3 regions of the Rhizobium sp. PL01 genome follow, and region 2 is predicted to be linked to each of the others. Evidence: riboswitches for the same ligand, from Rfam matches in the RefSeq annotation. Region 2 holds a riboswitch; each other region holds the start of a gene.
What was found. A riboswitch is a leader RNA that binds a small molecule or an ion and turns the genes downstream of it on or off. The one in region 2 is predicted to bind cobalamin.
Positions count from the first base shown of each region.

Region 1 (10,822 bases), on a different contig from region 2:
CGCGTAAACGCCGGCGGCGAGGATGGTGGAAGCGAGGAGCTTCTTCATGGTTAAGACCTCCCAGTCTTAATGCAGCCAAAATCTTGGGGTCCATCGGGATACTGCATCTCCCGGAAACCCAATCGTTCAGGTTGAAGCAGATCGGGGGGCTCTTGTGGCAAGGCCAATCTTTCATCCCCGCTGCGACGGCGTTGGAGTTTTGTTGTCTGGCCGCGGAACTCTGTCGACAGCCATCTCTCTTTTTACCGTTGGGGGCAGCGTAAGTATTCCACAGGAGAAATCAACCTCCGGAATCGTTTTAGGCCGAGCGCGCGGCGTTTGCGGGGCCCCAGAAGGTGCGCGCAAGCTGTTGAATTTTAATGAGCCGGGCAAGATTTTTGTGCAAACGCACCGCTCTTTGGCGCAAAATTAGCACTGCTTCACACAAGAGTTGCATCGCGTGTTTTATCCCAGACAAATTGTGTTCCGTATGCGTCTTCACATTGATTTTCATCTGGCGTGAAAAAAAGTGAAAAAAAGGCGGAATTCACCTTTGGTTAAGCTCCCGCTAACCATCCGGTAACACTGTCAGGCTAATTGTTTTCCTGCGGCGGGGGATCCTTGGCCGCCCTGCCGGATCAGGTTTTGCGTCCCGGCTTGAGCGATCTCCGGGTGTATGCCGGAGCGGCCATGTGTAATTTTGGCAGACCGCACGGTTCCGGAAGGAGCGGGTGCGGTTTTCGCGTTTATGGAATGTCGCTACCCGTAGAATAGGCACAAAAAAACCGCGCGATCCGAAGGGAGGCGCGGTTCGAAGTGTCAGTCTGGGAGAAGATGTCAGCCGACGCTGCGTGTCCGGATGAAGCCGAGCGGGCCGAAGGGTGCGGACATGACCGTGTTGCGAACACGCGACTGGCTGTCGGGAACCTTCGAGTTCCAGGCGATCTGAACGAAATTGGGCTTGCTGAAGATGAACAACATCGGGGTTTGACCTTGGGTGTGGAGCGCCTTTTGCTCCGTGCTTTGATGATGCTCATATACGCTTGTTTTTGCCGAAAGCAACGAGTGTTTTTGCCACGAAATGTCGCTTTCCAGATAGTTAGGCGGGCGCGCTGAACAAGCCTTGCAGCAGCCTGAAATGTCGCGTGAAAAACACGCACCAAAGACGACGGAAATGCGGCGGAATATGGCTTTTCTTGCGGTTGCCGCGATGCTAGGTGAAGTGCCATGACAAAGACGATCATGCTCCAGGGAACCGGCTCCGATGTCGGAAAAACGGTACTCGTGGCGGGGCTCTGCCGCATCGCTGCCAACCGCGGTGTGAGGGTCGCTCCGTTCAAGCCGCAGAACATGTCGAACAATGCTGCAGTTTCAGATGACGGCGGCGAGATCGGCCGGGCACAATGGCTGCAATCGATGGCTGCCCGCATTCCATCGTCGGTGCATATGAACCCGGTTCTCTTGAAACCCCAGTCGGAGACCGGCAGCCAGATTATCGTGCAGGGCAAGGTGGCAGGGCAGGCGAGAGGGCGCGATTATCAAGCTTTGAAACCGAAGCTGATGGGCGCCGTTATGGAAAGCTTCGAAACGATCCGCTCAGGCGTCGATCTGATTGTCGTCGAAGGAGCCGGGTCGCCAGCCGAAATCAACCTGCGGGCGGGCGATATCGCCAATATGGGGTTTGCCACCCGCGCCAACGTCCCGGTCGTTCTGGTCGGCGATATCGACCGAGGCGGCGTCATCGCCTCTTTGGTCGGTACCCACACCATTTTGTCCGGCGAAGATCGCGCCATGATCAGCGGTTATATCATCAACAAGTTCCGCGGAGACGTGTCGCTGTTTGACGATGGCATCGCGGCCGTCGACGGTTTCACCGGCTGGTCCTGTTTCGGCGTCGTGCCGTGGTTGAGAAGTGCCGCCCGATTGCCGGCCGAAGATTCCGTCGTTCTGGAAAAGCTGGCGCGCGGGACCGGCAGAGCTTTGAAGGTCGCCGTGCCGGTTCTGTCGCGCATTGCCAATTTCGACGATTTCGATCCGCTGGCGGCCGAACCGGAGGTCGATCTCATCTTCGTGCGGCCGGGCGAGAGCCTTCCTGCCGATGCCGGTCTGGTCGTCATTCCGGGGTCGAAGGCGACGATTGCCGATCTCGCCGATTTTCGCGCCCAGGGATGGGATCGTGATCTGCAGGCACATGTGCGGCGTGGCGGCCGTGTCATCGGCATTTGCGGCGGTTATCAGATGCTCGGAGACCGGGTCACCGATCCGCATGGCATAGAAGGCAATACCGCCGAAATCCGCGGGCTTGGCCTTCTGGCGGTCGAGACGGAGATGGCGCCGGAAAAAACGGTGCGCAACAGCAGTGCCCGCTCGGCGGTTTACGATGTTGCGCTGGAAGGTTACGAAATCCACCTCGGCCGGACGACCGGCGCGGACTGTGCTCGCCCCTCGGTGATCATTGACGGCCGGCCGGATGGGGCGGTGTCAGCTGATGGCATGATCAGCGGAACCTATCTGCATGGGCTGTTTAGCAGCGACGCTTTTCGCGCGGCCCTTCTGAAAAGCTTCGGCATCGAGGGCGGCGGCGAAAACTACCGGCTATCGGTTGACCGTGCGCTCGACGACGTTGCGGCGGAGCTGGAAGCGGTGCTGGAGCCGAGATGGCTTGATAGCCTGATGTCCTGACCAGGGCTTGGTTCAAATCTCTCCCGAAGCTTCACGGCGCCTGCGGTCCAGTTCTTCGCTGTAGCGGCGCAACGTGTGGCTTTCTGTCAGCAGGCCGACGACGCGCCGTTCGATGAGGTTGTTGACCACGGCCAGCGCATCGCTCTCCGTCGTGTCGAACAGGGCGGCCGCCTGCTTGGCATTCATATTTGGCTGCAGGAAGTCATTGGCAAGCCGGATGAAGCCGGAGAGGTCCTGTCGCTCTTCGGTGGCCTCGATGGGGCTGGCATAGATTTCGGGCACCTGAATGATGCCGGCATATTTTGCGCCATCGACGACGACGACCCGTTGCGTTGACCCCAGCGGAAAGTCGCGGCGGAAATCCTCCAGCGATGCCTGGATATCGATCGTGCGGACATCGGTGCGCATCAGACGGCCGACAGTGAGGTTTCTGATCCAGCCGACATCATGGGCGCTGCGGATACTTTCGCCGCGCAGGTGGAAGCGCCATGTGGCGAACGAGTAGCCGAAGGTGGTTCGCACGACCAGCGATGAGGTGATCACGGCTGCAAGAACGAGGACAGTGATCGGAAAGTCGCCGGTGATCTCCAGCGCCAGGAAGGTCATGGTCAGCGGACCGCCGATGACGGCGACCGCCAGCGAGCTCATGCCGACGACGGCATAGATGACCGGTGTCAGCGTCGCGTGGGCAAAGATGTAGGGCGCGGAAAAGGCAAACAGCTTGCCGAGCAGCGCGCCCATGAACAGTGACGCGAAAAACAGGCCGCCGCGAAAACCGGAGCCGATCGATACCGCCGAGGCGAGCGATTTCAGCAGGAACAGGCCGATCAGCATCGGGATTGCCGGCGAACTGGCGAGATTGAGGTGCAGGGCGCCGTGACCGGCTGAAAGCACCTGCGGAGAGACGAGCGCCAAAAGGCCGACGACGATGCCACCGAGCGCGGGGCGTATGGGAGCGGGGATTGAGCTGCGGCGGGCAAGCCCCTCAATCAGCGAGACGCCCTTCATCAAAAGGATGCCCATGCCGGCGCAGAAGCAGCCGAGCAGCAGCGCCGGCAGATAGTCGGCCGGAACGACCGCGCCGAACTGGCCGACATCGATGGTGAAATCGCCAGCATAGAGCCATCGAGCGACGAGGTTGGCAACCAGGGCGGAAACGATGACGGGTGTCAGCGACACGATCGTATAGGTGCCGATGATCAGCTCGAAAGCATAGAAGGCGCCGGTCAGCGGGGCATTAAAAGCGGCAGCAATGGCACCGGCAGCGCCACAACCGACCAGGGTGCGCAGGTCCGAGCGGCGAAGCTGCAGCGAAATGCCAAGCTTGGAGGCAATGCCTGACGCAAGCTGCGTGTAACCGGCCTCAAGCCCGACGGAGGCGCCAAAACCATTGGAGATCAGGTTCTGGACTGCGACGATAATGCTGTCTGTCAGAGAAAGGCGGCCGCCGTGCAGCGCGTTTGCTTCAATCGGGTCGACCATCGGCTTCTTGCGCCACGACGCCAGCAGGATCATCACCAGGCCAAGGATGATGCCGCCGACGACCGGCGCGATCAGTACGGAAATTTCGCCCTGAAGATCGCTCGCGCTCAGGCGCTGGTCATCTGAAATTCCAAAAATCAGGCTGTGCATGCGGCTGGAGATGATGCTCATCGCCGTCACGGCGAGGCCTGACGTGATACCAACAATGACGCCCGCCACCACCAGTCCGAGTTCACTTCGCCGTGCAAAGGCCCGCATCCGCCCGATATCGAAAAGCAGCGAGAGATAGCCGAGCCGCCGCAGGTCGAGTTTCGGTATAATTTTCATCTTCATCGCCTGGCCATCCTGTCTCTGCGCCGTCCTAAAAGGCATGGCATGGGAGATCAAGTGAAGTCTTGCCGAAGCCCGACCTAACCATGGGGCGGGAGATAGTGCCGCAATTGACTTGATCCAGGTGAGCGCCTAATCATCAGCCATTGGATGGTTCCCGGTATGCGGTTGCATGCTGGGAGTAAATGGGAATGCGACGGGCCGGACCCAGACCGGGCGTCCTTATCGCAGCCGACCCCGCGACTGTAGAACGGTCAGGGTTCGCCATCCGGGAAAGCCAAGCCTCCGGACTGTGCGCATTTCGCGGCAGCGGCAAGGATCGGCCCAACCGGAAAAGCCACTGGAGTGGCATCACGATCAGCCGGGGCCGGACGCCTCTAAGTCTACGAATCGTCCACCTCTTCGTGATGTCCGTCGATTGCGACAGCGCAATCTGGCGCAAAACACTCCGGGAAGGCGAGGCGAACCCGTTCGTGCCCCTTGAGGGTGCGTGGCGCCGTGAGCCAGGAGACCTGCCATCCTCAAGGGCCCCATCTTAGCTTGGGGTTCGCCCGATCCAGGGAGAGACACTCCCGATGCCAGCACGGAGGTTGTCATGGCACTATCATCCCGTTCCCGGAACGGCCCATCTTGCGTTGCCGCAAATCCCGGTTTGCGTTGCCCAGGGATTGCACTTTCTGCCGGCTTACGCTGAGGCCTGGATCATTCCATGACATCGATACAGTCAGGCAGCGTGCTGGTTCTGGGCGGCGCGCGTTCCGGTAAATCCGCCTTCGCCGAGAAACTTGTCAAGGCGTCGGCTCTCGACATGCATTACGTCGCGACCGGAAGGGCGTGGGACGGCGAGATGCAGGCAAGGATTAGCGAACATCGCGATCGCCGCGGGGGGGATTGGCAAACCCATGAAGAGCCACTTGACCTTGCCGCCTGCCTGGAGGCGATCGACGCACCCGATCGCATCATTCTGATCGATTGCCTGACCCTGTGGGTCACCAATCTGATGATGGAAGAACGCGATATGGTCGCTGAATTTGAAACACTCGCGGCCTATGTGCCGCAGGCCAAAGCCCGGCTGGTGTTCGTTTCCAACGAGGTCGGGCTGGGCATCGTGCCGGAGAACCGGATGGCGCGCGACTTTCGCGACCATGCGGGCCGGCTGCACCAAATCATTGCGGAGATATCCGCAGACGTCTATTTTATCGCGGCTGGATTGCCGCTGAAAATGAAGGGTTGATCCATGACCACCGAAAAAGCCGCCCACGGTAAGATCCCGGCCACTGTCATCACCGGTTTCCTCGGCGCCGGCAAGACGACGATGATCCGCAACATCCTGCAGAATGCCGGCGGCCGCCGCATTGCGCTGATCATCAACGAGTTTGGTGATCTCGGCGTCGATGGCGATGTCTTGAAGGGCTGCGGCGCAGAAGCCTGCAGCGAGGACGATATCATCGAGCTGACCAATGGCTGCATCTGCTGCACCGTCGCCGACGATTTCATTCCGACCATGACCAAGCTTTTGGAGCGCGAGAACCGCCCGGACCACATTATCATCGAGACATCCGGTCTGGCGCTACCGCAGCCGCTGATTGCTGCCTTCAACTGGCCGGATATCCGCACCCAGGTGACGGTTGATGGTGTCATCACCGTTGTTGACAGCGCCGCCGTTGCCGCCGGACGGTTTGCTGACGATCATGACAAGGTCGATGCGCTGCGCGTCAACGACGACAATCTCGATCATGAAAGCCCGATCGAGGAATTGTTCGAAGACCAGCTGACCGCCGCCGACCTGATCATTCTCAACAAGACGGATCTGCTCGATTCGACCGGCCTTGCCTTTGTCCGCAACGAGGTTTCGTCGCGCACCAGCCGCAAGCCAACGATGATCGAGGCGAAGAACGGCGAGGTTTCCGCTGCCGTGCTGCTCGGCCTTGGTGTCGGTACCGAAAGCGACATCGCCAACCGCAAATCCCATCACGAGATGGAACACGAGGCAGGCGAGGAGCACAGCCATGACGAGTTCGACAGTTTCGTCGTTGAATTGGGCTCGATTGCCGATTCGGCAGCCTTCATCGAAAAGCTGAAGCCGATCATTGCCGAGCATGACGTGCTGCGTCTAAAGGGCTTTGCGGATATTCCCGGCAAGCCGATGCGCCTGCTGATCCAGGGTGTCGGTGCCCGCATCGACCAGTATTTCGACCGCCCCTGGGCTGTAGGCGAAGTGCGCCGCACTCGTCTGGTCGTCATCGGCCTGCATGACATGGACGAAGCAGCCGTACGCGCTGCCATCGCAGCGGCGATTTGAAAATGATGAGCGCGGCATATCTCCCTCTATCCTGCCGGACACTTCCCCTCGAGGGGGAGATGTCACGTCGTGACAGAGAGGGGTATTGCCGCCCTCGAGGAATATCATGCATCTCCTCCTAGCCCAGAAGGGCACGATCACTGACGGCGAGGAAGCGATTGACCTTGGTCAATCGCCAGCCGACATCCTGTTTCTTTCGGCTGCCGATACCGAGCTTTCGTCGATTGCCGGTGCGCAGCGCACGCGTGGGGCCGGATCGACCCTTCGGGTGGCAAGCCTGCTGACGCTCAAGCATCCGATGTCGGTCGATACCTATGTTGAGCGCACGGCACGCCATGCCAAGCTCATCATCGTGCGGCCGCTCGGTGGCGCCAGCTATTTCCATTATGTGCTGGAGGCGCTGCATGCGGCGGCTGTCACCCATAAATTCCAGATTGCCGTGCTGCCGGGCTGCGACAAGCCCGACCCGGGATTGGAGCCTTTTTCGACCGTCTCCGCTGAAGACCGCAACCGGATGTGGGCCTATTTCACCGAAGGTGGTGCCGATAACATGGTCCGGCTGCTGCGCTATGCCGAGGCACTGATCGACGGCACGGAAAAACCGGAATCCGCAGCGCCGTTGATGAAGGCGGGGATCTGGTGGCCGGGCCAGGGTGTGATCGGGGTTGACGCCTGGAAAAAAGCCGTGGGGCGTATCGTTCCTCATCCGGGAAACGGTCCCGTTGTCGCCCTCAGCTTTTACCGCGCGCTGGTTCAAAGCGGCGAAACCAAGCCTGTCGAAGCTCTGATAGAAGCACTGTCCGCCGAAGGCATGACGGTGCTGCCGGTGTTCGTGTCCAGCCTCAAGGATGCCGTGTCGATCGGAACGCTGGAGGCGATCTTCGGTGAAGTGCCGCCGACGGTAGCCATGAATGCGACGGGGTTTGCGGTTTCCGCGCCCGGCGCCGACCGCAAGCCGACAGTGCTCGAGTTTTCCGACGCGCCGGTCCTTCAGGTGATTTTCTCCGGCTCGTCGCGGGCCGCATGGGAAACCTCGGCGCAAGGGTTGATGGCGCGCGATCTGGCGATGAACGTGGCGCTGCCGGAAGTGGATGGGCGCATCCTGTCGCGGGCCGTCTCGTTCAAGGCCGCTGCTGTCTACGATACGGATGTCGAGGCCAATATTGTCGGCCACGAGCCCTTGGCCGACCGCGTCATTTTTGCCGCCAAACTGGTCGCCAACTGGGCGAGGCTACGCGAGGCAGCGCCGGCTGCGCGCCGCGTGGCGATCATCATGGCCAATTACCCCAATCGCGACGGACGGCTCGGTAACGGCGTCGGCCTCGATACGCCCGCCGGTACCATCGAAGTGATGAAGGCAATGGCTGCCTCCGGCTATGCTATCGATTCCATTCCCGCAGACGGCGATGCGCTGATCCGGCACTTGATGGACGGGCCTACCAATTCAGCGCGAGCGGATTGCGACATCCGCGAAACGCTTTCCTTGAGTCAATACAACGCCTTCTTTGCGACACTTCCTGTTCAGATTCAGGCTGAGGTTACAGGCCGATGGGGCAAGCCGCAGGACGATCCGTTCTTCCGTGACGGCCGGTTTGCCCTGCCGCTGACGCGGTTTGGCGAAACCCTGGTCGGCATCCAGCCGGCACGCGGCTACAATATCGATCCGAAGGAAACCTACCACTCGCCGGACCTTGTGCCGCCGCATGGCTATCTGGCCTTTTACGCCTTCCTGCGCCGAGAATATGGCGCGCATGCCATCGTCCACATGGGCAAGCACGGCAATCTCGAATGGTTGCCGGGCAAGTCTTTGGCGCTGTCGGAGACCTGCTATCCGGAGGCTGTCTTCGGTCCGATGCCGCATCTCTATCCGTTTATCGTCAACGATCCGGGTGAAGGTACGCAGGCCAAGCGCCGCACCAGCGCCGTCATCATCGATCACCTGACGCCGCCGCTGACCCGGGCCGAATCCTACGGCCCGCTGAAAGATCTGGAAGCGCTGGTCGACGAATATTACGACGCTGCCGGCGGCGATCCGCGCCGTTTGCGGTTGCTGAGCAAGCAGATCCTCGAACTGGTGCGTGATATCGGCCTCGACCACGATGCCGGCATTGCAGGCACGGACGCAGAGGATAAGGCGCTCGAAAAGCTTGATGCCTATCTCTGCGATCTCAAGGAACTACAGATCCGCGATGGCCTGCATATCTTTGGCGTGGCTCCGGAAGGGCGCTTGCTGACGGATCTGACAGTTGCTCTGGCACGTGTGCCGCGCGGGCAAAGCGAGGGCGGCGACCAGAGCCTGCAGCGCGCGATTGCGGCGGATGCTGGGCTGGGGGTTTCCCCATTGATCTCCCCCACAGGGGGGGAGATCAAGCCGGAGCAATCTTTTGACCCGCTCGATTGCATCCTGTCCGATCCTTGGGATGGCCCGAAACCGGCCATTCTTATGGAGGTATCGGACGCCCCATGGCGCACCGCTGGCGACACCGTCGAGCGGATCGAGTTGCTGGCCGCCCGCTTCGTCTCGGGCGAATTGCCGTGCCCTGAAGACTGGAGCGCCACCCGCGCCGTTCTCCACGAGATCGATACCCGCCTCAAGCCTTCGATCACGCAATCCGGGCATGCCGAAATCGCAGCGCTGATGACCGGCCTCGATGGCCGATTCGTCGCCCCTGGACCATCCGGTGCCCCGACGCGCGGGCGGCCGGATGTCTTGCCGACGGGGCGCAACTTCTATTCGGTCGATAGCCGCGCCGTGCCGACACCGGCGGCGTTCGAGCTTGGCAAGAAATCGGCGGAGCTGTTGATCCGCCGTTATCTGCAGGATCATGGCGACTGGCCGACCTCATTCGGCCTGACCGCCTGGGGCACGTCGAACATGCGCACGGGGGGCGATGATATCGCCCAGGCGATGGCGCTGATCGGCACCAAGCCGGTCTGGGATATGATGTCGCGCCGCGTCACCGGCTATGAGATCGTACCTCTTGCGGTACTGGGCCGTCCGCGGGTCGATGTGACCTTGCGTATTTCCGGTTTTTTCCGCGATGCCTTTCCCGAGCAGATCGCGTTATTCGACACGGCGATCCGCGCTGTCGGAGCGCTTGAAGAAGATGACGCCGACAATATGATTGCAGCCCGCATGCGGGCGGAGACCAAACGACTGGAGGCCGCTGGTGTTTTGTTGAAGGAAGCGTCAAGACGGGCGTCCTACCGTGTGTTCGGGGCGAAGCCTGGTGCCTATGGTGCCGGGTTGCAGGCGTTGATGGATGAGGGCGGCTGGGACAATCGTGCCGACCTTGCCGACGCCTATCTCACCTGGGGAAGCTACGCCTATGGCGCCGGCGAAGACGGCAAGGCCGAGCGCGGGCTTTTGGAGGCGCAACTGAAGACGGTCGAGGCCGTCGTGCAGAATCAGGACAATCGCGAGCACGACCTGCTCGACAGCGACGACTATTACCAGTTCGAAGGCGGCATGAGCCTGGCCGTCGAGCAGATGGCGGGCACGCGGCCAACCATCTACCATAACGACCACTCCCGTCCGGAAAAGCCGGTGATCCGCTCATTGGAAGAAGAGATCGGCCGGGTGGTGCGCGGACGTGTCGTCAATCCGAAATGGATCGAGGGCGTGATGCGCCACGGCTATAAGGGCGCCTTCGAGATCGCCGCCACTGTCGATTACATGTTTGCCTTTGCGGCAACGACGGGCGCTGTCCGCAGCCATCATTTCGAGGCTGTCTATCAAGCCTATGTGATGGATGAGCGCGTCCGCCGGTTCATGGAAGACAAGAACCCGGATGCCTTGCGCGAAATGACCGACAAGCTGATGGAGGCGATCGACCGCGGCCTCTGGTCGCCTCGCTCCAACTCCGCCCGCTTCGAGCTGCAGGGCCTTTCGGCGGCGGCGGAGTAGCGGCGATGATGGACCCGCGCGGGTTGCTGGCGACATTCAGGGACTATCTGGCTGCAATGGATGCGCCGGAGGTTAGGCGTTTCATCGCTGGTTTCGATTTGGACCTGCCATCCCGGCAGCTGGCGGCGGCTGATATCCCT
Region 1 is NZ_JAWQUM010000001.1:893,945-904,766, forward strand. Features, by position in the region: gene R6X40_RS04115 (ABC transporter substrate-binding protein) at 1-48, opposite strand, end outside; gene R6X40_RS04120 (hypothetical protein) at 817-960, opposite strand; gene R6X40_RS04125 (cobyric acid synthase) at 1,207-2,661, shown strand; gene R6X40_RS04130 (chloride channel protein) at 2,674-4,464, opposite strand; cobalamin riboswitch at 4,608-5,008, shown strand; gene cobU (bifunctional adenosylcobinamide kinase/adenosylcobinamide-phosphate guanylyltransferase) at 5,183-5,707, shown strand; gene cobW (cobalamin biosynthesis protein CobW) at 5,711-6,775, shown strand; gene cobN (cobaltochelatase subunit CobN) at 6,882-10,682, shown strand; gene R6X40_RS04150 (dimethylsulfonioproprionate lyase family protein) at 10,688-10,822, shown strand, end outside.
Region 1: it holds a riboswitch for cobalamin, as region 2 does, so the genes downstream of both, cobU (bifunctional adenosylcobinamide kinase/adenosylcobinamide-phosphate guanylyltransferase) here and R6X40_RS18625 (ABC transporter substrate-binding protein) in region 2, are expected to answer to the same signal.

Region 2 (10,822 bases):
AGGAGCGGCACTGGCGGTTGCTATCGTCTTCCTTTTCCTCAATTCGTGGAGAAGTACGGTGATCACAGGACTTACCCTTCCAATCGCGATGGTGGGGACCCTCGCAGTCATCAGCTTCCTGGGCTTTACGCTCAATACGCTGAGCCTGCTTGCCTTGACACTCTCGATCGGGATTCTCGTCGATGACGCGATCGTGGTACGCGAAAACATCACGCGCCATCTTCATATGGGCAAATCCCATCTGAGAGCGGCCTTCGACGGAACCAATGAAATCGGGTTGGCGGTGACAGCAACGACCGCTACCATCGTGGCGGTCTTTCTCCCCGTCGCGTTCATGGACGGGATGGTTGGCCGCTTCTTTTACGAGTTCGGGGTGACCGTTTCCGCCGCCGTGCTGATCTCGCTCTTCGTCGCCTTCACGCTCGACCCGATGCTCTCCAGCGTCTGGCATGATCCTGATGCTGAACCAGATGCAAAACGCGGTTGGATTGGCCGGCTCATTGCGCGTTTCGATCATGTTTTTGAGAGGCTCGCCGATCGCTATCGGGGGATCATCCGGTGGACGTTGCAACATCGCCTGACGACCCTGGTCTTGACCGGCGGCGTGTTCGTCGGAAGCATTTTCATGGTTCCATTGGTCGGTGTCGAGTTCGTGCCGACTGCGGATGTCGGCCGCTTTCAAATCAACGTGACGGTGCCGGCAGGCTCGTCATTGGATTACACGAACGCCAAAGTTGGACAGGTCGAGAAGGCACTGCATGAATTTCCGGAGGTCGCGTCTCTTTACTCGATGATCAACACCGGCAGTGCGGCGGGCAAACATAAAGCTGTGGTTCTTGTCACTCTCCAACCTCAGAAGCAACGAAAGCGCACGCCTGTCATGTTGGCAGATCCGGTCCGTAAGCGTCTTTCCCTCATACCCGGAATTCAAATCTCCATCACCCAAGGTGGCCTCGGTGGAGGTGCGAGCCCGATCCAGTTGAGCGTACTGGGTGACGATCTCGCAGTGCTGGAAAAGATTGGCGCGGACCTGGTTGCCAGAATGCGTCGAATTCCCGGAGTGGTCGACATCAATTCAAGCGCCAAAGAAGCAAAACCCATCCTTTCAGTCCAGCTGAAGCGTGAACAGGCCAGCGACCTTGGGATCGGCGTCTCTGAATTGGCTGGAATGCTCTCACCTCTCGTTGGTGGTGAGGTTGTCTCCACCTGGACGGATACGGTTGGAGACACCTATGACATTGTCGCCCGGCTTCAATACGACCAACGGGCCAGTGCCGCTGCCATTGGCGAGCTTATGATGACGACCCCGAACCGTGACGCGGACGGCCGTCCACAAATGGTCCAGCTGGATCAGGTCGCCGACATCGCGGTCGTACAAACTGCCTCTGAAATTCGCCGTTTGGGCATGTCACGGGAAATTCTGGTTTCGGCCGATATCTCTAACCGGGCATCCGGTGACATCATGGTAGAACTGGACGCCGTCATTGCAGAGCAAAAATTGCCGGCTGGCTACCAAATAACGTTTGGGGGCGACGCCGAAGAGATTGGGGAAATGACCGGCAACCTGATCAAAGCTCTGATCATGGCAGTGCTTCTTATCTATGTTGTCCTGGCGTCGCAGTTTGCGAGTTTTACCCAACCGATCGCGATCATGGCCGCACTTCCCCTATCCTTGATCGGTGTTTTGATTGGCCTGCTGCTCGCTGGTAGTACAATCAATATGTTCTCGATGATCGGCTTCATCATGCTCATGGGCCTTGTCACCAAAAACGGCATTCTGTTGGTCGATTTCGCCAATCGGGAACGTCTCCGGGGATTGTCCCTCACCGATGCTCTGGTCAGTGCCGGGGCCGTTAGGTTTCGCCCGATCATCATGACGACACTCGCCATGATTTTTGGCATGATCCCGCTTGCGATGGCAGCCGCTGGCGGGGGCGCGCAAAGAGCGCCAATGGCACATGCCGTCATCGGCGGACTTGTTAGCTCCACCATCCTGACCCTTATCGTGGTCCCGGTGATGTTGTCCTACATCGATAGCCTGACGCGCTGGCTTTCGCGTGCGATGCAGACGCGCAGCATCGCCGGAAATGAACAGCCTGGGACAAAGGGAGCCGAATGAACCATAGCCCGGTACTTCATTTCCTGACCAGGCATCTCCTGTCGGTCTTCATTTTGACGGCACTTCTCAGCGGGCCAGTCTCTATGATGGTTGTCCTATCAAGGAGGTTTTACATGTAGCGCGACGGTTTCCGCAAAGCTTTCCCATGGCGGAGGATACGCTGTCCGCACGTGGCGTCATCCTCGCTCACCAGACATGAGGTCTACGAGCGAGGACATTGCGTGTCAACGATCCCCCTAATGCCTGAGCGACCGGGTAAAGCGCGCGGCCTGCAAGACAGCCCATTATTGCGACAGGCGTGCGACGGCACCGGAGCGAGGCTGGATGGACAGGTCCTCGTCCTCCAGCCCGGTCTCGAGGCTTTGCAGGATTGGGCAATGGGGGCGGTGGTCGCCGTTGCAGGTATTGACCAGCATTGTCAGCGTATGGGCCATATCCTGAAGGCCCTTGATCTTCTTGTGCAGTTCGTCGATGTGGCCCTGTGCCAGGCGCTTGACCTCGGCGCTTTGCCGGGTGTCGTCTCGCCACAGGCCAAGAAGATCGCTGATCTCGGCAACCGAGAACCCCAAATCACGTGCGCGGCGGATGAAGCGCAGCATATGGACGTCGGTGTCGGAATAATCGCGGTAGCCGGACGACTTCCGGTCAGCGGCCGGTATGAGGCCGGTCTGCTCGTAGTAGCGGATCATCTTGGCCGAAACGCCCGATGCTTTTGATGCCTGTCCGATGTTCATCAGTCTTCTCCCTGGAATGGCGCGGCAGCCGGCCCGAATATGGGGACGGTTGCCGCAGCTTGTCAGTGCACCATCTTGAACCTGCGCAGCCGCAGTGCATTGCCGAGCACGAACACACTCGATAGTGCCATGGCGCCAGCGGCAAAGACCGGCGATAGCAAGATGCCGTAGGCCGGATAGAGCAGGCCCGCCGCAACCGGAATCAGAGCCGTATTATAGGCAAACGCCCAGAACAGGTTCTGCCGGATGTTGCCGATCGTCGCTTTTGACAGGGCGATCGCGTTCGGGACGCCCTGTAGACTGCCCGACATCAGCACCACGTCCGCCGCCTCGATGGCGATGTCCGTGCCTGTGCCGATGGCGAGACCCACGTCCGCTTCGGCCAGCGCCGGGGCGTCGTTGATGCCATCGCCGACGAAGGCGATCTTGCCATACTTGGCCCTCAGCCGGCGAACAGCATCGACCTTACCGTCCGGCAGCACTTCCGCCACCACCTCGTCGATCCCGAGCCGCGCCGCGATCGCCTTTGCCGTGCGGGCATTGTCGCCGGTGATCATCGCGACCTTGAGGCCAAGAGCATGCAGGGCCTTGATCGCCGCAGGTGTTGCCTCCTTGATCGGGTCGGCCACGGCGATGATTGCCGCGAGCTTGCCGTCGATTGCGGCATACAGTGGCGACTTGCCCTCGTCGCCCAGACGTTCTGCGACCTTGGAGAAAGCTGCCACATCAAGGCCGAGTTCGACCATGTAGCGGTCGGCGCCGATCTCGACACGCTTGCCGTCAACCTTGGCCTTGACGCCAAAGCCTGTCACGGATTCAAAGTCCGAAACGGCTGGCAGCGAAATGTCTTCCGCAATGGCAGCGTCCACGATCGCACTGGCAATCGGATGTTCCGACTTGGCCTCGACGGCCGCGACAAGACTGAGGACGGCCGGACGGTTAAAGCCATCCGCCAGTTCCAGATCGGTCAGGGCCGGCTTGCCCGCAGTCAGAGTACCGGTCTTGTCGAGCGCCACGACCTTGGCATCCTTCAGCGACTGGAGGGCTTCTCCCTTGCGGAACACCACACCGAGTTCCGCGCCCCGGCCGGTGCCCACCATGATGGAGGTCGGCGTTGCCAGACCCATGGCGCACGGGCAGGCGATGATCAGCACGGCAACCGCATTGACCAGCGCGAAGGTAAGCGCCGGCGACGGGCCGAACGAGAGCCAGGCCGCAAAGGTCAGCGCCGCGACCGCAAAGACTGCCGGTACGAACCACATGGTGACCTTGTCGACCAGCGCCTGGATCGGCAGCTTGGAGCCCTGAGCCTCCTCGACCATACGGATGATCTGCGACAGTACCGTATTGCCGCCGACCGCCGTGGCACGGAACGCGAACGCGCCCTTCTGGTTGACCGTGCCGCCGACGATCTGACTGCCCGCCGACTTGGAAACCGGGATCGGCTCGCCGGTAATCATCGATTCATCGACATAGCTGGCGCCTTCGACCACTTCGCCATCGACGGGCAGACGTTCACCGGGGCGAACCTCGACGATATCGCCTGATACAACCGAACCGATCGGCAGATCGACCGTCTTGCCGTCCTTGCGGACGCGCGCCGTCTTGGCTTGAAGCCCGGCCAGGCGCTTGATCGCTTCGGATGTCCGGCCCTTGGCGCGGGCCTCGAGCAGGCGGCCGAGCAGAATAAGCGTCACGATGACGGCGGCGGCTTCAAAATAGACGTTGATCGTTCCAGGCGGCAGGAAGCCGGGCGCGAAGGTTGCGACCAGCGAATAGCCATAGGCTGCAAGCGAACCGACGGCCACGAGCGAGTTCATGTCGGGAGCAAGCCGCCAGAGCGCCGGCAGTCCCTTGTCATAAAACCGGATGCCCGGAATGAACAGCACCAGTGTTGTCAGCGCGAACTGGATGTACCAGCTCCACTGCATGCCGATCGTCGATTCGATCAGGCCATGTACGCCCGGGATCAGATGCGATCCCATCTCGATCAGAAAGATCGGCGCCGTCAGCACCGCTGCGATGGTAAAGTCACGGGTCAGTTCACGCCGCTCTGCGTCCTTCTTTTCTGCGCGCTCGGCGTTCTCGCCCTCGCCGCCATAGCCGGCGGCCGTGCCGATGACCTTTGCGTCGTAACCGGCATCTTCAATCGCGGCAATCAGGGCCGCCGCATCGGCGGTTCCGCGGATCGTGGCCCGCTCTGTCGCCAGATTGACGATTGCCTCCGTCACGCCGGGGATTGCCTTCAGCGCGCGCTCGACGCGGCCAACGCAGGATGCGCAGGTCATGCCCTCGATCGATAGCTCCGTGGGACCTGCCGCACCGGCAGATTTAACCGGCACGGAATAACCGGCGTTTTCGACAGCCTCGACAAGCTTTGCACGGGGAACTGCCGACGTGGTCGTGATGCTCGCGCGTTCCGTCGCCAGGTTGACCGATACGGTCTCAACGCCGGGGACGGCTTTCAATGCTCGTTCTATACGACCGACGCAGGACGCGCAGGTCATGCCCTCGATGGGTAGCGATAGCGTTGAAAACAAGTCTGTTGATCGAACGGGGGCATTCATAGCCGCCTCCTTTTCTCGTTCCGAAATTCAGGTTCGGATAGAAGATGGGGCTTCCAACCATGGGAAGGTCAATAGCAAACTTTCCCGTTAAACGCCACTTGACCTTCCCATGGTTGGAAGCCCCATCTTCCACGTCATCAGTCCCAAACAAGGAGAATGTCAATGGACCTCAAAATCGAAAATATGACCTGCGGCGGCTGCGCCAGATCCGTCACCAAGGCGATCCAGTCCATCGACCCCAATGCCGGGATCGAGACCAATCCCGCCGCACGCACTGTCAAGGTCGAAACAACAGCAACCTCAGCAGCCCTTCAAAAGGCTCTCGAAGAAGCCGGCTATCCGGCAACAACGAACTGAGCGAAGGCGGCATCAAGAACAAAGATACGCCGCTCTTTATCGCGTGCGCGGGCGTTTTCGCGCCCGCGGGGGCGTCGGTTGAGCACCGGCGTCCCAATTCTCCGATAGCTGATAACGGCCAATGGCGTCTTGATAGGCTCATGAAATCACCCCTCACCTACCATTAAGAGGCGCGATTGAGACATCGGTTTGCCGTCGTGGGAGCATCACTCGGGCATGCGGGAAAAACTTTGCTGACAACCTCCAGTTTACGTTGACGCGGCCCAAAACTCGGTGCTAATTCGCCACCGACGGTTCCCCGAGTGATGACTCTGAGGGGATTAATAGGGAACACGGTGAGGACGACCCAAGAGGGACCGAAACCGTGGCTGCCCCCGCAACTGTAAGCGGATTGCCTATCATCCTTGTGACGCCGGAAGGTGTCATGCCACTGGAAGAAATTCCGGGAAGGCAGATGAGAGCAGACATCCGTGAGCCAGGAGACCTGCCGTCATAAGATCGATCCAACGTCACGGGCGGGGATGCCCTGTACAGGAGATAGTGATGACGGTTTCCAACCGAACCTGCAGCGCGTTCACGCGCATTCTCCCGGATTTCCCATCCCGCTGCATCTGTCTCATTTCGGGCTGAAAGGCTTTGGCGACCGATTGCATCGCGCGCGGTGCTGCAGGTCGCAATGTCCCATGCCCTCACCGAATCCGCCTTGAAGCGTAAGTCATCCGGAGGACCATATGTTCGTACTCAAATCGATTGCCATGCTGGCCAGCGCCGCTGTCTTTGTTTCGCTCGCAGCGACCCAGGCTTTCGCGGAAAAGACCGCGTATCCGCTGACGCTCGACAATTGCGGCCGCAAGATCACCATCAACAAGGCGCCAGAGCGGGCAGTCTCGATCGGTCAGAGCACCACCGAAATTCTCTATCTGCTCGGCGTTCACGAGAAGGTCGTCGGCACCGCGCTTTGGATCGGCCCGGTCCTCAAGCAATATGAGGAGATCAATTCCAAGATCGAGCGGCTCGCCGACAACGATCCGAGCTTCGAGAGTGTCATCGGTAAAAAGCCTGATCTGGTTACGGCCCAATTCCAGTGGATGATTGGACCTGAAGGGGTCGTCGGAAAGCCTGAACAGTTCGAAGAGCTTGGCATTCCGGCTTATATTTCTCCGTCGGATTGCAACGGAAAGGACAATTCTGCCGGCGATGACGGTGTCCGGCTGAAACCCTTCGACATGGACCTAATCTATCGCGAAATCGCAGAACTCGCCAAAATCTATGACGTCCAGGATCAGGGTGCGAAGGTGATCGCCGATCTGAAGGCGCGCGAAAACGCTGCCCGCAAGAAGATTTCTGCCGCCAACGACAAGCTTTCGGCCGTATTCTGGTTCTCGAGCGCCGAAACGGACATTGATCCCTATGTCGCAGGCAAGTACGGCGCGCCGGGCTATATCCTGCGCACGCTCGGCGTCAAGAACGTCATCGAGAGCGATGAGGAATGGCCGACGGTCGGCTGGGAAACCATCGCGAAATCCAATCCGACGTTCATCATCGCCGGAAAGCTGACACGTCGCCGCTTCCCCGCCGATGACATCGCCGTCAAGCTTGAGTTCCTGAAGACAGACCCTGTCGCCAGCCTCATGGCCGCCGTCAAGGATGGTCGTGTCGTCGAGATGGACGCACAGTCGATGAACCCGACGATCCGTACGATCGAAGGCATCGAAGTCCTGGCCGATGCGATCGCGGCATCCGGGCTCAACAGGTGATCGCGATCATTTCATCGCTGTCGAAGACAGGCGCCATTTTGCTGGCGCTTGTCATTCTGCTCGCTGCGCTCTGGCTGGGCGCGGCCATCGGCGAGACCGCAATTCCGATGGAGATTGTTGCCAAGACGGCCGCAAACCGCCTGTGGAACGCAGGATACCCGCTTGATCCCATCGACCAGGGTATCGTCTGGAACTACCGGATGAGCCGTGCCGTGGTTGCTGCGTGTTGCGGTTCGGCACTCGCGGTGTCCGGCGTAGTTTTGCAGGCGCTGCTGAGGAATCCGCTCGCCGACCCCTATATTCTAGGCATTTCCGCCGGCGCTTCGACAGGCGCGGTCGGCGTTGCCATTCTCGGATTTGGGGCGGGCTTCCTGACCATGCCTGCGGGGGCATTCTTCGGCGCGCTTGTCGCCTTCGGTCTTGTCAGCCTGTTAGCCTTGCGAGCAGGGCGCGGCACCAGCGCCATCATTCTTGCCGGTGTGGCCGGCTCCCAGCTTTTCAATGCATTGACGTCCTTCATCGTGACCAAGGCAGCCAATGCGGAACAGGCTCGCGGCATCATGTTCTGGCTGCTCGGCAATCTCTCAGGCGTCAGATGGACTGATGTCTGGCTCGCTTTCCCCTGCGTGGTCGTTGGGATCGCTGTCTGCCTTTGGCAGGCGCGTGCACTGGATGCCTTCACCTTCGGCTCGGAATCGGCCGCCTCGCTCGGTATCAATGTCCGCCGCGTCTATGCAGTGCTGATCGGCATTTCGGCGCTGATGACGGCGGTGATGGTGAGCATTGTCGGCTCGATCGGCTTCATGGGTCTCGTCATTCCGCATGCGGCCCGCATGGTCGTCGGTGTGAGACATGGATTGCTGATCCCGGCTTCCGCCCTGATCGGCGCTGTGTTCATGATCGCGGCGGACATCATCTCCCGCGTCATCATTCCCGGCCAGGTCCTGCCAATCGGCGTCATTACCGCGCTGGTGGGTGCGCCGGCCTTTGCTCTTATCCTCGGTCGCAGGCGGGTCTCAGCATGAAACTCTCGGCGCATAATGTTTCCTGGTCTGCCGGGGGCGTCACCATCCTTCAGGATGTCTCGCTCGATGTCGCGCCGGGCGAGTTTCTGGGCATCGTCGGCCCCAATGGCTCGGGAAAAACCAGTCTGATGTCGCTACTCTCCGGCATCCGAAAACCGCGCTCCGGCGAAGTCCTGCTCGACGGACAACGGCTCCAGACCCTCGGTCGTCGCGAAATCGCCCAGAGGATCGCGCTTGTGGAACAGCAGGCCGAGACCGCCGAGCGGATCACGGCGCGCCAAGCCGTGGAACTTGGCCGTACGCCGCATCTCGGGCCCCTGTCCGCATGGTCGGGCAAAGACGATGCCATCGTCGACGAGGCAATCCGCAATGTCGATATGGAGAGATTTGCGAAACGCTGGTGGCACACGCTGTCTGGCGGCGAACGCCAGAGGCTTCATATTGCCCGCGCCCTCGCCCAGCAGCCTTCGATCCTGCTGCTGGATGAGCCGACCAATCATCTCGATATCGGTCATCAGATCGGTCTTTTGCATCTGGTCAAAGAGCAAAATTTGACCGTGGTCGCCGCACTGCACGACCTCAACCATGCCGCCATGTTCTGTGATCGCATTGCCGTCATGAAGAGCGGCATGCTGGTGGCGCTGGGATCTCCACGCCAGGTTCTGGAAGCCCAGCGCATCAAGTCCGTGTTCGGTATCGATGCCGATATCGAACATGAGGGCGATGCAGGCTGCCATATACGATACCGCCCACCCGGCCCCTCCATTCCCGCCCAACAGCCCCTCCGGAGACTATCATGACTGCGATCGCCAGAGCCGTATTGGCCGCAACTCTCATTCTGTCGGCTGCTTTTCCTGCCTCGGCCGAAACATTCGAGGTCAAGATGCGCAATCGTGGAGACAAGGGATCGATGGTGTTCGAACCCGACTATCTGGAACTGAAATCCGGCGACCGCGTCAAATTCATCGCCACCAACAAGAGCCACAATGCCGCATCGATCGACGGCATGGTTCCGGACGGCTATCCAGGGTTCAAAGGAAAAATCAACGAGGAGATTGAGGTCACATTCGATCAGGACGGCTTCTATGGAATCAAGTGTTCGCCGCATTTCGGCATGGGCATGGTGATGCTGATCAGGGTGGGAGACGCCGCACTGTCTGACGATATCCGCGCGTTCGACGTCCCGGCACGTGCCCGGGCGCGCTTCGATGCCATGTTCGCCGGCGTCGACGCAAAGGCCGACGGGAAATGAACAGCACTTATCGGCCGAATGCGGATCTCAAGGAAGATATTAGAGCCTACTGGTCTGAACGCTCGAAGACCTTCGATCAGGATTTTGGGCATCGCATTCCCGAAGGACCCGAGTTCGACGCCTGGGCGAACGCGATCCGCGCGCAACTGGGTGACAAGCCGCTCAAGATTCTGGAGCTTGCCTGCGGTACAGGTGAGGTCACCCGTGTCCTGCTATCGATGGGGCATACGGTGACGGCGCTGGATTTCTCCGAACCCATGCTGGCCACCGCCAAGGTCAAGCACCAGGGCAATGCGCGGGCATATTTCATTCTCGCCGACGCGGAAAACACGATGGAGCCCGACGAAAGCTACGATGCCATCGTCAACCGTCACCTCGTCTGGACGCTGACTGACCCGGCCATGGCCTTCGCCGACTGGCATCGTGTGCTGCGACCTGATGGCAAGCTGCTGTTCTTCGACGGAAACTGGGCTGGACCCAGCAGGCTGGGGCGTTTGGCACTGCGCATCATCGCGGTCATGGACCGGGTCACGGGCGCAAGCACACATCTCGACGGCGGGCTGGGTGCACGGCACACCGAGATCATGCAGAGGCTTCCATTCAGCAACGGTCTCTCACCGTCCGCCGTCGTCCCGCTGCTTGATCGGGCGGGCTTCGCCGATATTGAAGTCACTTCGCAGCGATCGATCGCGCGGGGTCAACGTGACCGTGCCAATATCCGTAACAAACTTCGCACTCTGGTCTACAACAAGTTCGTCCTATCCTGCACCAAATCAGCATAGGCCGGGGCGGTGAAGGCCGTACGCTACCAGGCGTCAAAGACCATTCCGCCATATCCTCCATGGCGACGGCATCTATCGGCGCATCCATCACCTGATCACGGCTCTGGCCAATCCAGCACGCCACGGCATCGAAAGGCCAACGCCGATATCCAAGGCTGTCTTGTTCTGCGTTCAGCCAGAAGTCTGCGTCGGACGGGCTGTTTCGGTCTCAAGTGCTTACGCAAAATCC
Region 2 is NZ_JAWQUM010000007.1:326,841-337,662, reverse strand. Features, by position in the region: gene R6X40_RS18645 (efflux RND transporter permease subunit) at 1-2,119, shown strand, start outside; gene cueR (Cu(I)-responsive transcriptional regulator) at 2,404-2,853, opposite strand; gene R6X40_RS18635 (heavy metal translocating P-type ATPase) at 2,916-5,420, opposite strand; gene R6X40_RS18630 (heavy-metal-associated domain-containing protein) at 5,583-5,777, shown strand; cobalamin riboswitch at 6,052-6,284, shown strand; gene R6X40_RS18625 (ABC transporter substrate-binding protein) at 6,533-7,534, shown strand; gene R6X40_RS18620 (iron ABC transporter permease) at 7,531-8,559, shown strand; gene R6X40_RS18615 (ABC transporter ATP-binding protein) at 8,556-9,359, shown strand; gene R6X40_RS18610 (pseudoazurin) at 9,356-9,811, shown strand; gene R6X40_RS18605 (class I SAM-dependent methyltransferase) at 9,808-10,593, shown strand.

Region 3 (10,822 bases), on a different contig from region 2:
AGCTGGCTTTCCAGATGAGCCAGTTCGAGGAGGCCGTGTCGATCTCGGAGTGGAGGAGAGAGGACAGTGGCTGGGTCTGCCAGCGCGGAATGATGTCGCGCCTGCCGGAGAATGAGGAAGCGGACTACCGGGCCTGCATGCTGGGCTTTCGTGATTACGTCAACAAGAACGGCTTCAAAAATGTCGTGCTTGGCCTTTCCGGCGGCATCGATTCGGCGATTTGCGCAGCACTCGCTGTCGATGCGCTGGGCGAAGAGCGGGTCCGCACCGTGATGCTGCCCTATCGCTACACGTCAGAGGATTCGTTCAAGGATGCCGAAGACTGCGCCAAGGCGCTCGGTTGCCGCTACGATGTCGTGCCGATCGAGGAACCGGTGCAGGGGTTCCTCAGCGCCCTCTCGGACATGTTCGAGGGGACGGAATCCGGCATCACCGAGGAAAACCTGCAGAGCCGCACGCGCGGCACGATCCTGATGGCGCTGTCGAACAAGTTCGGTTCGATGGTGGTCACCACCGGCAACAAGTCGGAAATGTCGGTTGGTTACGCGACGCTCTACGGTGACATGAACGGCGGCTTCAATCCGATCAAGGACCTTTACAAGATGCAGGTCTATGGCCTGTCGCGCTGGCGCAATACCACGGTGCCGCCGGGTGCGCTTGGACCGTCCGGTGAGGTGATCCCGAAGAATATCATCGACAAGGCACCGTCTGCCGAGTTGCGCCCGAACCAGACGGACCAGGATTCGCTACCGCCCTATCCGGTGCTTGATGATATCCTCGAATGCCTGGTCGAAAAGGAAATGGGCACCGAGGAGATTGTGGCGCGTGGCCATGACGAGGCGACGGTGCACCGGATCGAGCATCTGCTCTATATCGCCGAATACAAGCGCCGCCAGTCGGCGCCGGGCGTAAAGATCACCAAGAAGAACTTTGGCCGCGACCGGCGCTATCCGATCACCAACCGGTTCCGCGACCGCTAGTTCTGGAGACATCATGCGCAGCTCCGTCGAAATCTACACGATCGCAACTGGAGAAACCCGGGTCGTCTGGCAGACGAAGCAGCTGGTCGAGGCACCGAACTGGTCGCCGGACGGCCAGTCGCTCGTCATCAATGGCGACGGCTTTCTCTATCGCTTGCCGCTTTCAGAGGGCAAACCGGCGCTGATCGATACCGGCTTTGCGCGGACCTGCAACAACGACCACGGCATTTCACCGGATGGCAAAACCATCGTCATCAGCGACAAGACCGAGCATGGCGCATCGACGATCTACACATTACCCGCTACAGGTGGGCTGCCGAGTCAGGTGACGCAGAACCGTCCGTCCTACTGGCATGGCTGGTCGCCGGATGGAAAGACACTTGCCTATTGCGGCATTCGCGATCAGGTCTTCGATATCTATACCATCCCGGTCGAAGGCGGCGAAGAGACCCGGCTGACCTTCGGCGAGGGGCGCAATGACGGCCCCGACTACAGCCCGGATGGTGAATGGATCTATTTCAACTCCAGCCGCACAGGCCGGATGCAGATCTGGCGTATCCGGCCCGATGGTTCGGATGTCACGCGCATTACCGACAGCGCGTACGGCGACTGGTTTCCGCATCCATCGCCCGACGGCAAACACCTGCTGGTGATCTCCTATGACGGCGACATCTTCGATCATCCGCGTGATCTCGATGTCCGATTGCGGTTGATGGATCCGGATGGCAGCAATGCCCGCACCCTGTTCGAGCTGTTCGGCGGGCAGGGCACGATCAACGTTCCCAACTGGTCTCCCGATGGCCAGGAATTTGCCTTCGTGCGCTATCAACCGGTCCCTGGCAATTTACGGATTTCCAACCAGCTTGTTTAAATGAAACTTCCGCTTTCCTTGATAAGCTCCGTCTCAATCACGCATGAAACCTGGGGGCAGGTTTGGTGAAAAGGACCGGTGAGGCGGCATGGCATCAGGGGCGAAAAAGCGAAATTCGAGCAGGGCGGTGCTGGGTATCCATGCTGCTTGCACGCTGGTCGCATTCCTGATCGTCGCCAGTCTTGCCTTTGTGCTCAACCGCTCCGTCACGGAGGCAGACCGGTTCGGCCTGACCGCCGAGCGAAAACTGGTCGAAAGCGAGATGCGGCATCAGGTCGATGCGGTCGTGCAGTACCAGGCAGGATTGTCCTATTGGGACAAGAGCTTCGCACAGCTTGCGGACCGCACCTTCACCGATGCTTTTGTCAAGCAAGAGCTGACCGACTGGCTCTGGCAGGATTTCGGCTTTTCCTGGATGATCTTCGCCGAGGCTTCCGACCGGACGTTGCTGGCTGTGGAGAATGGCCGCAAGGTCGACGCTGACATAGGTGGGCGCACCCTGAAATGGGTCGAGGATCTCATTGAGAAGGCGAACGATCTGTATGAGGTGGCCCTCGTCGCCAAGGGGGGCGACTGGGCGCTTCTATCGACGGAGAAGGACGCCGATTCCTTGGCAGCGCCGTTGCCGAACATCCACGCCGCTGACCTGCGGATGATCGATGGCAAGATGAGCATCGTCGTGGTGCAGGCCGTCGTTCCAAAGACAATGGACATTCCGGCTGGCCGCCGTAAGCCGGTATTCATGATCACCGTCAAGCCTTTCAGCGAACGCATGATCCGCGACATGGAAGACAGGCTCGGTATTTCAAACCTTGGATTTGCCCCGTTGCGCGAGGTGCCAAAGGGCTCCATTCAGGTCGCGGTCGGCGATTGCTCTCAGCCGGGCTGCATGGTTTCGGCTTGGACGCCGCGCACTCCTGGCAGCTTTGTCCGCTCGGAGACGCTGCCGAGCGTGATCGTCATTGCGATGCTCGGCGCCTTGATCATGGCCTTCATCGCAGCCCGGTTCGGCGCGGTGTTTTCCGCGCTCCAGACCAGCGAGGCGGAAAATCGTCACCTGGCCAAGCACGACCGACTGACCGGCCTTTTGAACCGCAGCGGTTTTGACGATGTCCTGAATGCATCACTTGCAAAGGTCAACGAGCGGCCTTTCTCGCTGCTTTGCCTCGATCTCGACAGGTTCAAGGCCGTCAACGATACTTATGGTCATCCGGCCGGCGATGCGGTGCTGAAAGCGCTTGCTACTCGCTTTTCCGACCGTGTTGCCGATCGTGGCGTGGTTGCGCGGCTCGGTGGTGATGAGTTCATCATCATTGTAAACCACACCGTTTCGCGCACCGACGTGATGGCACTTGCCGATGCACTGATCGTCGAGGCGCAGGTTCCAGTGCCGTTCGAGGGGCAGTTGCTGCGGGTCGGCAGTAGCATCGGTGTGGCTTTTGCACCGGACCATGGGAAGATCGCCCGTGAAATCGTACCGCTCGCCGATCAGGCGCTGTATCTGGCCAAGAATCGCGGCCGCAACCGCGTCCAGACGGCGGATGATCTGGTCCTCTCGAAGCAGTTCCCACATACCGTGCAGGCTGCCTGATCAGTGATCGGATGGTGGGATATTGTAGGGCGTGATGACCTCTACCACCGACAGGCGTGCAACACCGTGGCCGGTCAGAGCGCTTCTTCGGCCCATAATGGCCCGAAAGGCGGTCCGGACGTCGGCCTTTAGGTCATGATGCAGGATGAAATGGATCTGCCCATTGCGCAGGAACTCCAGGTTTCCGGCGTCGAGATCATGTGCGACGAAGATGGCACAGGCGCGTCCGGCTGTAGAAAAAGCGGCCAGCACCGCCCGGTTTCCCCCACCAATTGAATAGACGGCGTTGATGTCCGGATTGTTTGCAAGGGCGGCCGCAGCCAGAACACCCGTTGCATCATCGCGGCCAAGGCCTTCGCTGATTTCAACGATGCCGATAGACGGATACCGGTCGCGCAATGTGCGGCGAAAGCCTATTTCGCGCTCTTCCTCCCCTCGGAACCGGCTGCTCGACAATGTTGCCAGCACCGTCGCCGGCTGGCCGGCAAAACGCTCACCGATCAGGTAGGCTGCGGTTTCACCGGCGGCCCTGTTGTCCGCGCCGGCATAGGCGGTGCGCGGTGCGTTCGGCAGGTCGGTGACCAGCGTCACAACGGCAATGCCGGATTGTTCGAGGCGTGTGACGGCGGCGCTGATCTCCGGGACATCAGGCGCCTTCAGGACAACGCCATCGGTGCCGCGAAGGCGCACCCGGTCGAGCCGTTGCACGATCTCCTGCGGCCGCATGGATTCGGCGAAATGGAAGCGGGACCGGAAGACTGTCGGCAGAAATGTCAGGCTTTCGCTTTCGAAGGCATCGCGTACCGTGTGGGTAAAGCGGTCGGGCGCTTCCATGATGATGTCGATGCCGAATTTCCTGCCTTGAATCTCGACGCCCGCCTGTTGCTTTTCCAACTCGCCGATCGCGGCGCGGACGCGCTTTTCGGTTTGTTTGCGCACCCCCGGTCGTTCGTTGAGGACACGATCGACCGTGGCGATGCTCAACCCGGCCTGAAATGCGATGTCCTTGACCAGAAACTCGTGCGCCATCGCGGCTCCATTCTGATGGTTTTTTGATGGGTTTCTGCTCTATATCAGCTTTTTCCTCGGCGTATAGTGCGGTCATCGAAGGACATCCGGCAGGAGGACATGGGATGAAAACCGACAATAGTCTAAAGCAGCGCGCGGACCGGGTCTGGCTCACTGAGGCCGCCTGCGATCTTGAGGAGTTTCGCGCTGAGGTGGAGCGCACGACAGTGCTTGCGGACTATCCTCATGCGGCGGCCATCGAGAAGAACGTTTTGATCTATGATAGCGCCAGCGTGCTGACGGCTGCCGAAAGCAGCGAAGGGCGCCGGGCGGTGCTTGCCGAAATCTGCGATGCCTTCGCGACAGGACCGGGCGTCGTCGTGCTGAAGCGGGCATTTGAGGATACGGCCGTCATCGACACGGCGAGCGGGATTTTCGACGATATCATCAACGAACAGCACCGGACCAATACCGGCGGCGGCGACCATTTTGCCAAGGCTGGCGCCAACGACCGCATCTGGAATTCGCTGGAAAAGCACTGCCTGCGCGACCCTGAGAATTTTGCTGCCTATTATGGCAACGCGCTGATCGCGCTGGTCAGCGAAGCCTGGCTCGGGCCGAGCTACCAGATGACCGCGCAGGTCAATCGGGTCAATCCGGGCGGAGCGGCACAATCGGCGCACCGGGACTACCATCTCGGCTTTCAGACGTCGTCCGCGATCGAGCAGTTTCCAGCGCATGTCCACCGGTTGTCACCGGTCCTGACGTTGCAAGGGGCGGTTGCCCATTGCGACATGCCGCTAGAAAGCGGACCGACCCTGTTCCTGCCCTACAGCCAGACCTATGTTCCGGGCTATCTGGCGCTGAAACGCCAGGAATTTCGCGATTATTTTGATCGCCATCATATTCAATTGCCCCTGTCGAAGGGGGATCTGGTGTTCTTTAACCCGGCACTCTTTCACGCAGCCGGAACCAATCGCTCCGAGGGTATCAAGCGCGTAGCCAACCTTTTGCAGGTTTCCTCGGCTTTTGGCCGGGCAATGGAGACCGTCAATCGGCAGCGCATGAGTGCCGTGCTCTATCCGGCGTTGAAGGCAATGCTTGCGGATGGCCGGTTGTCCCATGCGGAAGCGGGCTGCGCGATCGCATCCTGTGCCGAGGGCTATTCGTTCCCGACCAATCTCGACAGGGACCCACCCGTCGGCGGGCTTGCTCCGAAGACGCAGGCGCAGTTGATGCACGAGGCACTGTCTGGTGGTTGGGAGGAGGCCGCGTTTACCGCAGCTCTTGCGGCACAGTCGGAGAAGAAACTCAGCTAACGCGTTACAATCACCCAATTCGAACTCCTGCCCGAATTCCGGGCGGGAGTTTTTTGACATCAGCGACATTGAAACCGGAGGAAATGCAATGAGCAATGACTATGGCCGTCTGGACGGCAAGATCGCGATCGTCACCGGCGGCACCCAAGGGCTGGGCGCAACGATCGCCACGCTGTTTGCCGAGCGCGGTGCGGCAGGCATCGTCATCTGTGGCCGCAACGCCGCCAAGGGCGAGGCCAAGGCCGCCGAGATCGGCAAGGCGACGGGTACCAAGGTCGTCTACGTGCAGGCCGATCTTGAACAAGTCGAGGATGCGCGCAAGGTGGTTTCCGCCTGCGACAGCGCATTCGGCCGGGTGGATGCGCTGGTGAATGCGGCGGCGATTACCGATCGCGGCACAATCCTCGATACCAGTCCTGAACTGTTTGACCGGATGTTTGCGGTCAATGTGCGGGCGCCGTTCTTCCTGATGCAGGAGGCGATCAACGTGATGCGCCGGGAGAAGATCGAGGGAACCATCGTCAATATCGGGTCGATGTCGGCCAAGGCGGGGCAGCCCTTCATTGCGGCCTATTGCGCTTCCAAAGGCGCCCTGGAAACGCTCACCAAGAACACGGCCTATGCCGTCCTGCGCAACCGCATTCGCGTCAACGGTTTGAACATCGGTTGGATGGCGTCGGAAGGCGAAGATCGCATCCAGCGCGAATTTCATGGTGCGGCAAGCGACTGGCTGGAAAAGGCTGCCGCCAGCCAGCCGTTTGGCCGTCTGGTCGATCCGGCCGAAGTGGCACGTGCCTGCGCCTATCTGTCGTCTGGTGAGTCCGGACTGATGACCGGCTCGGTGATCTGCTTCGATCAGTCGATCTGGGGTGCCTATGACGGTTCTCCGCATCCGGTCGCTGCCATGTGAGGACAACAGGCGGGCCGCCTTGCAATCGGCGGCCCGCTATGGCCATATCGGTCCGTTCAGGTGCCCGCGCAGGCGGGAGAATCGGGAATCCGGTGAAAATCCGGGACGTGCCCAGCGCTGTAACGGGGACGGCTTTGTGTTTGTGAATCTCTGAATTATTTCAGAATTCTGCCACTGGATCTTAAACCGATCTGGGAAGGCGGCAAAGCCGGATGATCCGCAGTCAGAAGACCGGCCTGACGAGATAGACCAACCCCGCGCGGACGGCGGGAGGTTTCGCATTGTTGGGGATCAAACGATGCAAACTGAACCGCAAGACCGCCTTGTGAAGGCGGACGCATTTTCAACAGACGAGCGCGCTGCCGTCTACCGGGCCATCGAAACCCGCCGCGACGTGCGCGATCAATTTCTACCGACACCGTTGCCCGATGACGTGCTCGGGCGGCTTCTTGCCGCCGCTCATAGTGCACCGTCCGTTGGCTTCATGCAGCCGTGGAATTTCATCGTTGTCCGGGACGAGGAAAAGCGCGCTCGTGTCTTCGAGGCCTTTCAGCGCGCGAACGAGGAAGCGGCGCTGATGTTCGAAGGCGCGGCGCGGGATCAATACCGGTCGTTGAAGCTCGAAGGCATCCGCAAGGCGCCGGTGAGCATCTGTGTTACCTGCGATCCGACGCGGGCCGGAAAAGTGGTTCTTGGCCGGACGCACAATCCGCGCATGGATGCGTTTTCCACTGTCTGTGCGGTGCAGAACCTGTGGCTGGCCGCACGCGCCGAGGGGGTGGGTGTCGGCTGGGTCAGCATTTTCCATGATCGCGATATCAAGGACGTGCTCGGCATTCCCGATCATATCGAGATCATCGCCTGGCTGTGCCTTGGTTATGTCGATGCGCTGTATGCCGAGCCGGAGCTTGCCGTCAAAGGCTGGCGTCAGCGCTTGCCGCTTGAGGAGCTGGTGTTTGAGGATACCTGGGGCGTCAGGCCAAGCAATCGATCAGCAGGCGATTGATCAGTTGGTTTGCTGCTGCTGATATCCCGGACCGGCAGGATGCCTGAGATCGATCGAGGTTTCCTGCGAGGGCAGGAAGCTTGGGCCGACGACGCGGACCTTGGTGTCCTGCGGATTGTAGGGCCGGTCGGCAATTGTGCTCTTTGCCTCAATCGGGTCAGCCTTCTTGCTGGTGCGAAGGTCGATGACACCCTTGCCGTCGTCCGGCGTGCTTTGTTGCGTGGCTGTCCGGCTGGCTGGAGAGCAGCCGCATTGGCCGGGCCGGCTGAGATCGCGGGTTTTGTAGGCGAAAGCCGACGGCAGGTCGGCATAGGGCTCGCCGGTGGCGGCGGAAACCATCTGATTTGTTTCTTCGGTTACGAGCGCGTGATAATAGAGCGCCGTCTCTGTTCCGGGGCAGCGCCTCTGACAGGTTTCGGCATCGCGCTGGAAATCGGCCGGCGATGAATTCGACGAGATCGGAAAGAACGCCCCGTCACAGGTGCGGACACAGAGTGTCCGCAGGCTACCGGGATAGTCGGCGCTCGGCCCAAAACCATCATCCGGTGTGGTGAAGTCGGCGTTGCTGCCGCGCCAGTCGTCATAGCCTTCGTTGATCGGCGGCAGGTCGTTTAGGATATTCCGGTGGGTTTCCGGTTCTTCCACGGCGGCGTTGAGGACTTCATCCTGTTCCTCAAAGCAGCGATTGGCAGCCAGCGCGGCGTGAACGCGCCGCCGGCTGATGTCGCTGTTGCTGCCATCCAACATGGATTGACGGCGCGCCTTCAGCGTTTCGAGATCCATCTCCATCTGCGATATTTCGGCACCGAGGCTATGGCAGGCTTCTTCGTTCTCGCCTCCGACAATGATGACGCTGCCTGAACTGCATCCCATCCGTCTGAGATCGCTGCGCGCCTGCCGCAGGTCCAGGTTCTGGCGGGAGATCGCGCCGGTATAGTCGCGCAGATTGGCATTGGAGGCGACGATCTTCGGCAAGCTGGCAAGGTCAGCACTCAGCCGTTCGCACACCGATGAGGCGTCGGCTGTGGCCGTCATGACCAGAAGAAGCGGGGCTATCAGCGCCGCAAAGGATATCGAACGGAAGATCACGTGTTTCTCTCGCCTGAGCATACCGGCACCGCGCCGGGTGCGAAGGAACATCCCGCGCACTCTGACTTTCCTCCCATCATAGCGTCATTCGACGGTGCTGCAACGCAGTCCGCAAACCAGCGTTAACGGCAGGTGGGAGAAACATGCTGGGCGAGGCGGGAGAGCCACAATCGGCGGCTCTCCCGGGGCCGGTCGTTTAAGCCGCCCGGGCCATTTCCAGCGACATCGGCCGCTCCAGCACCGATCCACCGATTTCTGCGACGCTTTTCATTCGTTCCAGAAGATCGGGTGTGACCTCCCAGGCAACGGCAACGGCGTAGACCGATCCAATCCGCTGCGGTTCGCCGATCCGCTCGCCGGGGCAGCCCATGCGCCGGAACATGCGCTCCAGGAAGACATCGGTGACGGTGACGATGTGACTGAGGCCGGATGACAGCCCGAGTTCGCCAACGCCGCACATCAGCTCCGCCGCGGCCAGCGTCACCTGGTTTGAGCCGCGATCCTGCGAGATAGTAGGATCGATGCAGAAACGGCTGGATTCCCAGACCGAGGCGCTGCGCACCTGCGGATTGTCGCCAAGCAGGATCGGGAACGTATCATCCAGCATGTTTGGTCCAAGTGTCGGCAAAAGCCGCAGCGAACCGCGCAGGCGGCCGGTCTCATCGGAATAAGACAGTACATAAAGTGGATTGGCGTCGTCATAGTCGTCGATCTCCCAATCGCCGCGAACTGAGACGTCCCATTTCAACAAATCATGAAAGACGCGCTTGCGCAGCTTGTACATGGCATCGAGATCGCCCGGATGCTGCTTGCCGGTGTTGCGGTTGAAAATCCTGATCATTGTTTGCTCCTGTGTTCGTATTCGAGGAGCAAATGCTGTCAGGGATCGCCATCCGGCATAACTGTCGGTAGTGACAGGTTTCTAATGCACGCGGATATGTTTCTCCTGACGGGAGGTCCGCAAGGACCTCCCGTCAGGGAAAAAGGGACAGATGATGTGGTGCCTGAGGCTGAGCCGGCGCCTTGCCGGAATGACATCAAAACGTCGGGATGAGATCGCGCCGGACGGCTTGGGCGACGGCTTGGGTGTTGGAGACAACATTGAGCTTGCGCCGGGTATTGGTCATGAAGAAGCGCACGGTTCGCTCGGAGATACCCAGGATGGTGCCGATTTCCCAATAGCTCTTGCCGGCCGCCGCCCAACCGAGCACTTCGGTTTCCCGGTGGGTCAGCGCTTTGGCGCACTGTTCCGTAAGCTCGATCCTGCTGTCGCTTTCCAGCAGCGATGCGTGGAATAGATTTGCCAGCAGTTGAAAGTCGCGTAGGTGGCAGCGCCGGTAGGCCGGCCATTCATCGGCGGGTATATCGGACTGGATTGCCAGAAAGGCGAGCCGCCGCGTGTGTGTGGCAAGTGGCAGTGTCACGCCCTCAAGGCCAAGGCCCAGCTGTGTCGCTGCGGAAAAAAGTGGCTCGCTATCAGGGTGAAGCTTACGGGCTGTTGCCCAATCCACTGGCCTGACACTGCCCAAGGTCATGCGCAGGATGGGGTCGATGCGCTGGTAGCGCTTATCGACATAGGTTGTGAGGCTGCGCGCGCTGAAAGTGTGGTGCAGCCTGTGGATAAAAAAACCCGCCGTCGGGACGTCGACGTCGAGATAAAGCAGATTTGCAATGCTGAAAGTGCTGCGCATCAGGTCGAAAAACCGTTTTGGCTCAACGAGTTTCTCGGTTTCCATGATGTCCAGCAGGTCAAAGAATGCCTGTTGGTCAGCCATGCTGAAATACCCTGTTATTTGGTAGGTTTCAGCATGATAACGGTTTCAGTCTTTGTCTAGTACAATCTTCGGTTAATAATGTTTCGTCGAAAAACTAAACTATAAGTTGTTATTCTTTGTTTTTCTTCACTTCGATTGAGCCGGGTTTTGAGCCGGCTCAATCCAGTTTTCACTAGGCGGGGTAGGAGGCTTCCACGACCGCGAGTGCGGCCATGTTGACCACGCCGCGCGAGGTCACTGATGGCGACAGGATATGCGCCGGCAGGGCCGTTC
Region 3 is NZ_JAWQUM010000002.1:107,614-118,435, forward strand. Features, by position in the region: gene R6X40_RS04900 (NAD+ synthase) at 1-980, shown strand, start outside; gene R6X40_RS04905 (TolB family protein) at 994-1,851, shown strand; gene R6X40_RS04910 (diguanylate cyclase domain-containing protein) at 1,940-3,442, shown strand; gene R6X40_RS04915 (LacI family DNA-binding transcriptional regulator) at 3,443-4,471, opposite strand; gene R6X40_RS04920 (phytanoyl-CoA dioxygenase family protein) at 4,576-5,769, shown strand; gene R6X40_RS04925 (SDR family oxidoreductase) at 5,858-6,679, shown strand; cobalamin riboswitch at 6,721-6,934, shown strand; gene bluB (5,6-dimethylbenzimidazole synthase) at 6,978-7,685, shown strand; gene R6X40_RS04935 (DUF2865 domain-containing protein) at 7,686-8,795, opposite strand; gene R6X40_RS04940 (acyl-homoserine-lactone synthase) at 8,971-9,615, opposite strand; gene R6X40_RS04945 (helix-turn-helix transcriptional regulator) at 9,812-10,549, opposite strand; gene R6X40_RS04950 (NADP-dependent malic enzyme) at 10,722-10,822, opposite strand, start outside.
Region 3: it holds a riboswitch for cobalamin, as region 2 does, so the genes downstream of both, bluB (5,6-dimethylbenzimidazole synthase) here and R6X40_RS18625 (ABC transporter substrate-binding protein) in region 2, are expected to answer to the same signal.